3 regions of the Alteromonas sp. MmMcT2-2 genome follow, and region 1 is predicted to be linked to each of the others. Evidence: predicted binding sites of a transcription regulator. Region 1 holds the regulator's gene; each other region holds the start of a gene.

Region 1 (3,288 bases):
TCTGTGAATAATGCATTGCTTTCAAGACTTATGGCGCTTTTGGGTACATAAACCAGAGGCTTGTATCCATTAAGGTATGTGAACAAAATCAGTAAAGGTTAACGCCTAGTCTGCTTTTCCACATGCCACCTTGGGGCCTATTGATGATTGCTGTAAAACAAAGATCAACAAGCCCTAGTGCTAACAACTATTTATAATCACTTTTGTCATTACTTGGTTGTAACGCGCTTACGTTTATCTACCTATAACTATAACGACAATAAAATAGCTACAGAGCGTGAACGAAAACACCGATGAACCCTACATCTAAGGATACCTTTTTACATGTCAGATTTTAGACAACGCGCACTCGACTATCACGCCAAACCCACACCCGGAAAAATCCGCGTAGAGTTATCTAAGCCAGCAGATAGCGTCGATGACCTTGCTCTTGCCTACAGCCCAGGCGTTGCCGAGCCGGTCAGAGAAATTGCTGAAGATGCAGATAACGCCTATAAGTACACGGGTAAAGGAAACCTGGTTGCCGTTATCAGTAACGGAACCGCGATTTTAGGGTTGGGTAACCTAGGCCCACTGGCATCGAAACCTGTTATGGAAGGTAAAGCCCTTCTGTTTAAACGCTTTGCTGGCCTGGATGCCATTGACATTGAAGTGAAGCATCGTACAACCGAAGAGTTCATTAATACAGTAGCGAATATCGCTGACACATTTGGCGGCATTAACTTAGAAGACATTAAAGCGCCTGAATGCTTTGAGATTGAACAAGAGCTAATTAAGCGCTGTAAAATTCCGGTATTTCATGATGATCAGCACGGTACCGCTATTGTTACTGCAGCGGGCATGCTTAATGCTCTGGAAATTCAGGGTAAAAGCATAGAGAGCGCTAAAATTGTGTGTATGGGTGCCGGTGCAGCAGCGGTCGCTTGTATGGAACTGCTTATAAAGTGTGGTGCCCAGCGTGAGCGTATTTATATGCTAGACAGAAAAGGCGTTATCCATACTCGTCGCGAAGACTTAACTGAGCACAAAAAGCTATTTGCTAACAATACTGACAAGCGTACGCTTGAAGATGTAATGGAAGGCGCGGATATTTTTGTTGGTGTGTCAGGACCGGATGTTTTACCACCAGAAACACTGGCCTTGATGGCTGAAAACCCAATTGTATTTGCATGTTCTAACCCAGACCCTGAGATAAAGCCTGAACTTGCTCACGAAGTACGTAAAGATCTTATTATGGCTACCGGACGCTCGGACTACCCTAACCAGGTTAACAACGTACTGTGTTTCCCGTTTATTTTCCGTGGAGCACTAGATGTTCGTGCAACGGCCATTAACGATGAAATGAAAGTAGCGGCAGTAGAAGCCCTTCGTGCTATCACGAAGGAGCCTGTACCAGAAGAAGTACTAGCTGCCAGTAAGAGTACTAGTCTGACATTTGGTAAGGAGTACATTATTCCTAAACCTATGGACCCGCGTTTATGCGAGCGTATTGCTACCGCCGTATCTAAGGCTGCGATTGAATCTGGCGTTGCACGCGTGCCTGAAAGCCCAGAAGAATAAAATTCTGGCGCATAAAGCAAAAAAATGGAGGGGCTAGTGCCCAACCTTTATTTGCTAAAAGGTGCGCTTAGAGAATACAAGTACATAAAAAACGGCGCCGTGTTGTAGGTTATCAACTAGCAATAACTTACAACAAAGCGCCGTTTCTCTTTAATACCAAATATCAGTCGTCTTCCGACACATCGTTTTCGAAGCTTGGATCAATACCCATTTCTTCCATAATACGTCTTACTTCAGCCGGTACGCGATTAGGATTGTCTTTGCGCAGGTCATCATCGTTAGGCAATGGTTGACCGGTAAACGCATGCAAAAATGCTTCGCACAACAGTTCTGAATTAGTGGCGTGACGCAGATTATTGATTTGGCGGCGAGTACGCTCATCAGTAAGCGCCTTAAGCACATTAATAGGTATAGAGACAGTGACTTTCTTTACCTGTTCGCTCTTCTTGCCATGCTCTGCGTAGGGGTGAATATATTTACCGTTCCATTCTGCCATTGTACTAACTCGGTCTACTCTTTTTTATGTTATGAAGAGAAATTCTAAACAAGTTCACGAAAAGGTCAATTGAGCAGTGTAAACCTCTTGACGTCTAGACATATATTCTTTAATTTAGACGTCTAAACGTCTATAAGAATACATTTTTGAGAGAAAAAGCCATGGTTTCTTACGCACAAGGTATCGATGCATTAAACCAGTCCCTGTCGGAACTGCGTGATATTGATGTATCTTTTGAATTCTTTCCGCCTAAAACGGAAGCCATGGAACAGACCCTGTGGAAGTCAGTTGAACGTCTCGCGCCACTAAAGCCAAGCTACATGTCGGTAACCTACGGCGCGAATAGCGGTGAGCGTGACAGAACCCACGACGTTGTAAAACGCATTCAGCAGCAAACCGGTGTCGCGGCGGTTCCTCACTTGACCTGTGTTGATGCTAGCCGAGATGAACTTAAACAAATTGCTAAAGACTACTGGGATTCAGGCATTCGCCGTATTGTTGCGCTTCGTGGCGATTTACCGCCAGGAGTAGAAAAGACAGAGATGTATGCCTCTGATCTTGTTGCCTTGCTAAAAGACGTTGCCGATTTTGATATTTCTGTTGCTGCCTATCCAGAGAAGCACCCTGAAGCACCAAATGCGCAGTTTGATTTACTAAACCTTAAGCGCAAAGCAGAAGCAGGTGCCACAGAAGCGATAACCCAGTTCTTTTTCGATACGAGTGTGTACCTTCGATTTAGAGACCGTGCAGCCGCAGCGGGTGTCGACTTAGATATCGTTCCGGGTATTTTGCCGGTAACCAACTACCAAACACTGGTGAAATTTGCGGGGTTCACAAATGTTCATGTGCCGGGATGGTTGCACAAGATGTTTGACGGCCTTGATGCCGACGACCAAGCTACCCGTAATCTTATAGGCGCTAACATTGCTATGGACCAAGTTAAAGTACTCGCTAAAGAAGGGGTAAAACACTTCCATTTCTATACTTTGAACCGTAGTGAATTGAGCTACGCCATCTGCCACATGCTCGGCGTGCGTTCAGGCGCTTAATAAATAACGACAATCAGGACCGTGCTTACGTTGTTTAATGAAGTACTCCACAAAAGGCGCAGTCAATGCGCCTTTGTTGTATAAAGCCTGCATTAAACTTTGCCACCAAGGCCGCCCGCAGTTACCATCTGATATAACATGTAATGAACTATCGATGCTTTATAACAGTACGCATAGATAAAA
Region 2 (3,288 bases), on a different contig from region 1:
GGTTCTGACAACACGAAATCTCGTGCTGAGTCTGCACTTACAGCTACAATCAGCGGTAACCTTTCAATGCGTCTTTCTTTCAAACTTGATCACAACACCAATGTTGACGACGACGTTGAAAAACTAGACACAGAAACTGCAGTTAGCTTAGTCTACAACTTCTTCTAAGCCTACCTTATATGCTCAGCGCACTGAAGTAGGGCTGGGCACTCCAACGCATTGAAGTAAAATCACAGGCATAAAAAAACGCTGCACATTGTGCAGCGTTTTTATTTAGTCTTAAAACAACTCTTCTTAGTGGAGAATACGTGTCTTAATTGTGCCATCAATTTGCTGAAGCTCCGCAAGTGCTTCATAACCACGGTCTTCTTTAACATCAACTACTACATAACCAATTTCTGCGTTAGTTTGTAGGTACTGGGCTTCGATGTTGATGCCTTTTTCTGCAAACGCTTGGTTAATCTGAGTAAGAATACCTGGCTGGTTTTTGTGTACGTGAAGTAGGCGTGAACGACCAGTATGTTCTGGCAGTGACACTTCAGGGAAGTTAACGGCTGACAGCGTTGAACCGTTATCGCTGTACTTCGCGAGTTTACCCGCCACTTCAATACCAATATTTTCTTGCGCTTCTTGCGTGCTGCCGCCCACATGCGGGGTCAGAATGACATTATCGAACGCGCGAAGCGGCGACTCGAATTCTTCAGTATTAGATTTAGGCTCAACCGGGAATACATCAATAGCAGCGCCGTTTAGTTGGCCGCTTTCCAATGCCTTCGCAAGCGCATCGATATCTACCACAGTACCGCGAGACGCGTTAATCAAAATGCTGCCTTTCTTCATTTGAGACAGTTCTTTTTCACCAATCATATCTTGAGTTTGTGGTGTTTCAGGAACGTGAAGTGAAACAACGTCAGAGGTATTAAGCAGCTTTTCAAGCGATTTTACTTGGGCAGAATTACCTAGCACAAGCTTGTCTTCGATATCGAAAAACTGAACGCGCATACCTAGGTGTTCAGCAAGAATACTCAGTTGTGTGCCTATATGACCATACCCAATGATACCAAGTGTCTTACCACGGGCTTCATATGAGCCGACTGCCGTTTTTTCCCACTCACCGCGGTGAGCCTTGGCATTTTTACTCGGCACCTGGCGAAGCAAAAGGATAATTTGGCCAAGTACAAGTTCTGCAACCGAACGAGTGTTGGAAAATGGCGCGTTAAACACGGGAATGCCGCGGCGTTGGGTGGCTTTAAGATCAACTTGGTTGGTGCCAATACAGAAACAACCGATAGCCACAAGCTTTTGTGCTGCTTCAACTACCTTCTCTGTAATTTGAGTGCGCGAGCGAATACCAACAAAGTGGGCGTCTTTAATTTTCTCAATTAACTCGTCTTCAGGAAGAGAGGTCTTGAGAAATTCAATGTTGCTATACCCATTGCTTTTTAGTGTCTCCAAAGCACTTTGGTGAACACCTTCCAACAACAAAATTCGGATCTTATCCTTCTCTAATGAAACTTTGCTCATGAACTCGCTATCTCTCACTGATGTAATTTTGGTTTGCTTGCACCGCCAATCCAAGACTCTCAGAAACCTGCCAGTATGAAACACAAAGCTGTGTTTAACCTGCGCTGCAACGACATCGCTTTGCAGCTCTGAAAGCCTTGCTTGGGCGTTATTGCTACCAAGCTTTTATAATCACGTTGATTGCTTTCGTTATTAAGGAATTGGCCTTAACTAACGTAAAAGTTGAGACGCTTAGTGAACTTCTTTTAAGGACATCTAGACGTCTAAACGGAAACTAACAGAAAACGCGTTAAGTTGAAAGTAGTATTTTGTATAGCTTTTCACCGCACTATACGTCTTACTCAGTTATCACTTAAAGGTTTCAACACCACTATCTGTAGCACTTAGCACTATGTCCGCGCCTCGTAGTGCGAAAATGCCGTTCGTTACCACGCCAGGAATATTATTTATTTTTTGTTCTAGCTCACGAGGATTCAGAATCTCAAGGTTGTGAACATCTAAAATAACGTTGCCGTTATCGGTGACAACACCTTGTCTATATTCAGGATCTCCACCAAGCTTTACTAGCTCTCGTGCTACGAAAGAACGAGCCATGGGAATAACTTCAACGGGAAGGGGGAACGAGCCCAACACAGGAACGCGCTTGCTTTCATCAACAATACACACAAACGTGGTCGCCGCACCGGCTACAATTTTCTCGCGAGTGAGTGCTGCGCCTCCGCCTTTAATCATATGCTTGTGTTCGGTCACTTCATCGGCACCGTCGATATAAACCGATAGATTGCTGACTTCGTTTAACTCGAATACCTCAATGCCTAAGGCTTTTAAACGCTCGGTAGAGGCTTCTGAACTTGATACTGCACCTTCAATTTTGTGCTTAATTTTACCGAGTTCTTCAATAAAGAAATTTACGGTAGAACCTGTACCCACACCGACAATGCTGTCTGCTTCAACATATTCGATGGCTGCTTTGGCTACGGCTTGTTTTTTTGCGTTCTGATCCATGGTCATTCTCCGACTTATTGTGTTCGCAAGTGTAACTTATAAGCGCACGTGAACCCACAAGTTCGTATGTTCAATTTGTTATAATGACTATCACGGCTTAGTGAATTGCAGTGTGCGCGAGGGCGTCACGATGGCATCAAGGGGGACATCCCATGGTGCAACGGGCAGAGCATCTACTTCTTGAATGTCGTGGGCAATACCCACTAACTTGGGCGTTTTGCTAACCGAAAATGAATGTGAATCTGGCGCGCGTTGGGTAAAACTCAAAGTTCGGTCGTAGTAGCCGCCCCCCATACCCAGGCGATTGCCGTTTACATCAAACCCTACAAGCGGCATAAGAATAACGTCGCACTGCCTAACGGGAACTACGTTTTCACACGACAATACTGGCTCTTCAATGTTGTACTTATTCTTCACCAATTGAGAGTGCTGGGTATAAGACAAAAATAACAAATGTCCTTTACATACGGGGTGTAATACAGGTAGAGCGAATTTTTTATCATGTGAAGACTGCCAAATAGACTCGATAAAATAGGTTAAATTGACCTCGCCATCGTTAACCAAATATCCGGCTATGGTCGTGCTGTTATCAAGAAAGGGCAGTGTACGTAGTCGTGAAGCAATGCGCTTAGCGGCGTCCGTATGTTGCTGGTTAGTTAACCCTCGGCGTGCCTCGCGAAGCTTTTTTCTAAGCTGAGCGCGGGCCTGCATGTCTTCTTTAGAAACGCTTGTTTGTATGGATTGCGACGGCGCAATCTG
Region 3 (3,288 bases), on a different contig from region 1:
CTTTATTTGGAAAACCTGATTGGTTTATGGGTGTAATGTTGCACAGAGAGTCTAAACTAAGTGTTGTTGACTCTGCAAAATGGGTAATGCCAGAAAAATATGACGAAAACCTCGCACAATCGCTTAACTACCGATATCTTATAATGTTAGGGGAAAGTGCGTGGGGTCTGGCTAGTGAAAAGCTAGTCAATACGGTCAATTTGACTACCGATGATGTTAAATGGCGCGAGTCCACAGGTAAGCGTCCCTGGTTAGCAGGGATGGTTAAAGAAAAAATGTGCGCGTTAATTGACGTTGAAGAATTAATATCTATGCTTAACAAAGGCTTAGGCAGTAACGACCAGACGCCATAGTATTGGGAGCCAGGTTCATGAGCGACGAAAGAATAAATAATAACGCCACCGACAGCAACGACGAAGTCCTTCAATGGGTAACGTATCGCTTAGGTGAAGAAACTTACGGTATCAACGTGATGCAAGTTCAAGAGGTCTTGCGTTATACCGAAATAGCCCCTGTACCCGGTGCACCTGACTATGTACTTGGTATTATCAATCTGCGTGGTAACGTAGTAACGGTTATTGATACACGTGCTCGTTTCGGATTACCGCCAACAGAAATTACTGACAATACCCGTATCGTTATTATTGAGTCTGACGAGCAGGTGGTTGGTATTCTGGTGGATAGTGTCGCTGAGGTGGTTTACTTGAAATCTTCAGAGATTGACAGTGCCCCTAACGTAGGTACTGAAGAGAGTGCTAAGTTTATCCAAGGTGTAAGTAATCGCGACGGCGAACTGCTTATTCTTGTAGATCTTAATAAATTGTTAAGCGACGAAGAGTGGGATGAGCTTAGCAACATCTAAATAAATGAATAGGCGGTATTGATTATAATATTGCCTACATTTCCCCAAGGGTTATGTCCATGGATTGGCAGCTTGCTGCACCTACCTTATTAGAACTCATACTGTGTATTCTTGTAGTTATACTCATCGCCGCGATGGGTGTGCTGTATTCACACATTAAGCAGTTGCGTTCTGCATTAAGCGAAAGCGAACATGCTAACGCAGAGGCTATTGCCCGCACTGAAGCCCTTGCTAAAAATGCAAATAATCAACAAACTGAGGCGCAAGCACGCACCTTGGTGATCACTCGACACCTTCAAGAGTTAGACGAAAAGCAAACTGATATTGAAAACCAGCTTCGAGAACTCAAGCTTCAAGATCCTTCCCTACGCCTATATCAGCGTGCGGCGGACTTAGTCAAGCAAGGCGCTAGCATTGATGAAATTATTGAAGCCTGCGACATTCCTCGTGCCGAAGCTGAGATGTTGGTAATGGTGCATAAACAAAATAATTAGTATTTTTGAGCACCAGAGAAAAATAACGTTTAGACGTCTAGACGTAAAGATGTTGACATATCGCCAGTTATAGACACAATACAGATATTGTAATTTATCACTGGAGCCCTCTATGCCAATTCGTATTCCTGAGCAGTTACCCGCGCAGAATGTACTACTAGGTGAAAATATTTTTACCATGGACATGGACAGGGCTGCCAATCAGGATATTCGTCCTCTTGAAGTCGGTATTCTTAATTTAATGCCGAACAAGATAGAAACAGAGGTACAGTTACTTCGTCTATTATCGAACACGCCACTGCAAATAAACGTGGATTTAATTCGAATTGATAATCAAGCGCCGAAGAATACCCCCCAATCGCACATGGATGCTTTCTATCACGACTTTTCAGCGGTAGCGAATAAGAAATACGATGGCCTCATTGTCACCGGTGCGCCTCTCGCGCTTATCGATTACGAGGAAGTAAAGTACTGGGAAACCATGACCACCATATTGGAGTGGGCGCAGCGTCACGTGAACTCAACCCTTTACTTGTGTTGGGCTGCCCACGCCGCCATGTATCACTTTTACGGCATTACACGAGAGCTTAGAGACGAAAAGTTTTCAGGTGTCTTTAAACACAAAGTGAATGACCCGAATAATGAGCTATTAAGGGGCTTTGATCCTTCTTTTTACGCACCACATTCCCGTTATGGGCATATTAACACCTCGTTGTATAACAGCGTCGATGGACTTAGTGTTGTTGCAGAGTCTGACGATGTAGGCGCTTATATTGTGGCGTCAGAAGATAAGCGCATGGTATTTGTAACGGGTCACCCGGAATACGATCCAGATACACTTAAAGATGAGTATTTTCGAGATATTGCCGCGGGACAAACGCCAGTAATTCCAAAAAACTATTTTGAAGGGGATGATCCAGCCAAGTCTCCTATTGTACAGTGGCGCTCACACGGTAGCCTATTGTTTACAAACTGGCTGAATTATTATGTCTATCAGACCACGCCTTACGATTTAAGTCAGCTTGCTGAAAAGTCACAGCCAAAGAGGTAGCACGTGAGCCAAAGACCAAATTCTAGCGCGCAAGCAACGCTTACAGAAGCCGCTAAAAAGCGCATCCTTATATTAGATGGCGCCATGGGCACCATGATCCAGCGCCATAAGTTAGAAGAAGAAGATTATCGCGGAACACAGTTTGCCGACTGGCACTGCGATGTTAAGGGTAACAACGATTTGCTGGTTCTTACCCAGCCCGATATCATCTATCAAATTCACTGTGATTACTTTGAAGCTGGCGCGGACATTATTGAAACGAATACGTTTAATGCTACGACTATCGCTATGGCCGATTACGATATGCAGGCTCAATCCCGTGATATTAATTTAGCTGCAGCTAAATTGGCGCGTAAAGCTGCCGATGAGTTCACAGCAAAGACACCAGACAAACCCCGTTTCGTGGCAGGTGTACTTGGCCCAACAAATCGCACTGCTTCAATTTCGCCTGACGTTAACGACCCAGGCAAACGCAATGTTACTTTTGACGAACTCGTGGAAGCGTATAGCGAGTCTACCGAAGCGCTCATTGAAGGCGGTGCAGATTTAATCATGCTCGAAACCATCTTCGATACACTTAATGCGAAAGCGGCAGCCTATGCGGTAGAGTCGGTTTTTGAAAAGCTGGGTATATTGCTGCCCGTTATGGTGTCTGGCACGATTACCGATGCCTCAGGGCGCACGCTGTCTGGTCAAACCGCGGAAGCGTTTTATTATTCCATGCGACACATCAGTCCATTCTCATTCGGCTTAAACTGTGCTCTTGGACCAGACTTACTGCGCCAATACGTAGATGAAGTTGCTACTGTTAGTGAGTGCTTAATTTCAGCGCACCCTAACGCTGGTTTACCCAACGAGTTTGGTGAATACGACATGGAAGG

Evidence for each region. Region 1 encodes MetJ, which represses methionine synthesis genes. Its sites were predicted from a motif close to TAGACGTCTAGACGTCTA; they were not measured.
Region 2: a site for MetJ is predicted at 1,781-1,798, ahead of serA (phosphoglycerate dehydrogenase). Genes of this name have one in related genera too.
Region 3: a site for MetJ is predicted at 1,387-1,404, ahead of metA (homoserine O-succinyltransferase). Genes of this name have one in related genera too.

The regions. Positions count from the first base shown of each region.
Region 1 is NZ_JAKRFA010000015.1:90,432-93,719, forward strand. It holds gene MHM99_RS10880 (malic enzyme-like NAD(P)-binding protein) at 325-1,560, shown strand; gene metJ (met regulon transcriptional regulator MetJ) at 1,724-2,056, opposite strand; gene metF (methylenetetrahydrofolate reductase) at 2,218-3,105, shown strand.
Region 2 is NZ_JAKRFA010000003.1:100,245-103,532, forward strand. It holds gene MHM99_RS03510 (DUF481 domain-containing protein) at 1-168, shown strand, start outside; gene serA (phosphoglycerate dehydrogenase) at 295-1,524, opposite strand; gene rpiA (ribose-5-phosphate isomerase RpiA) at 1,873-2,529, opposite strand; gene MHM99_RS03525 (5-formyltetrahydrofolate cyclo-ligase) at 2,620-3,288, opposite strand, start outside.
Region 3 is NZ_JAKRFA010000007.1:93,921-97,208, reverse strand. It holds gene MHM99_RS06400 (chemotaxis protein CheW) at 1-353, shown strand, start outside; gene MHM99_RS06395 (chemotaxis protein CheW) at 371-862, shown strand; gene MHM99_RS06390 (DUF2802 domain-containing protein) at 922-1,356, shown strand; gene metA (homoserine O-succinyltransferase) at 1,469-2,407, shown strand; gene MHM99_RS06380 (homocysteine S-methyltransferase family protein) at 2,411-3,288, shown strand, end outside.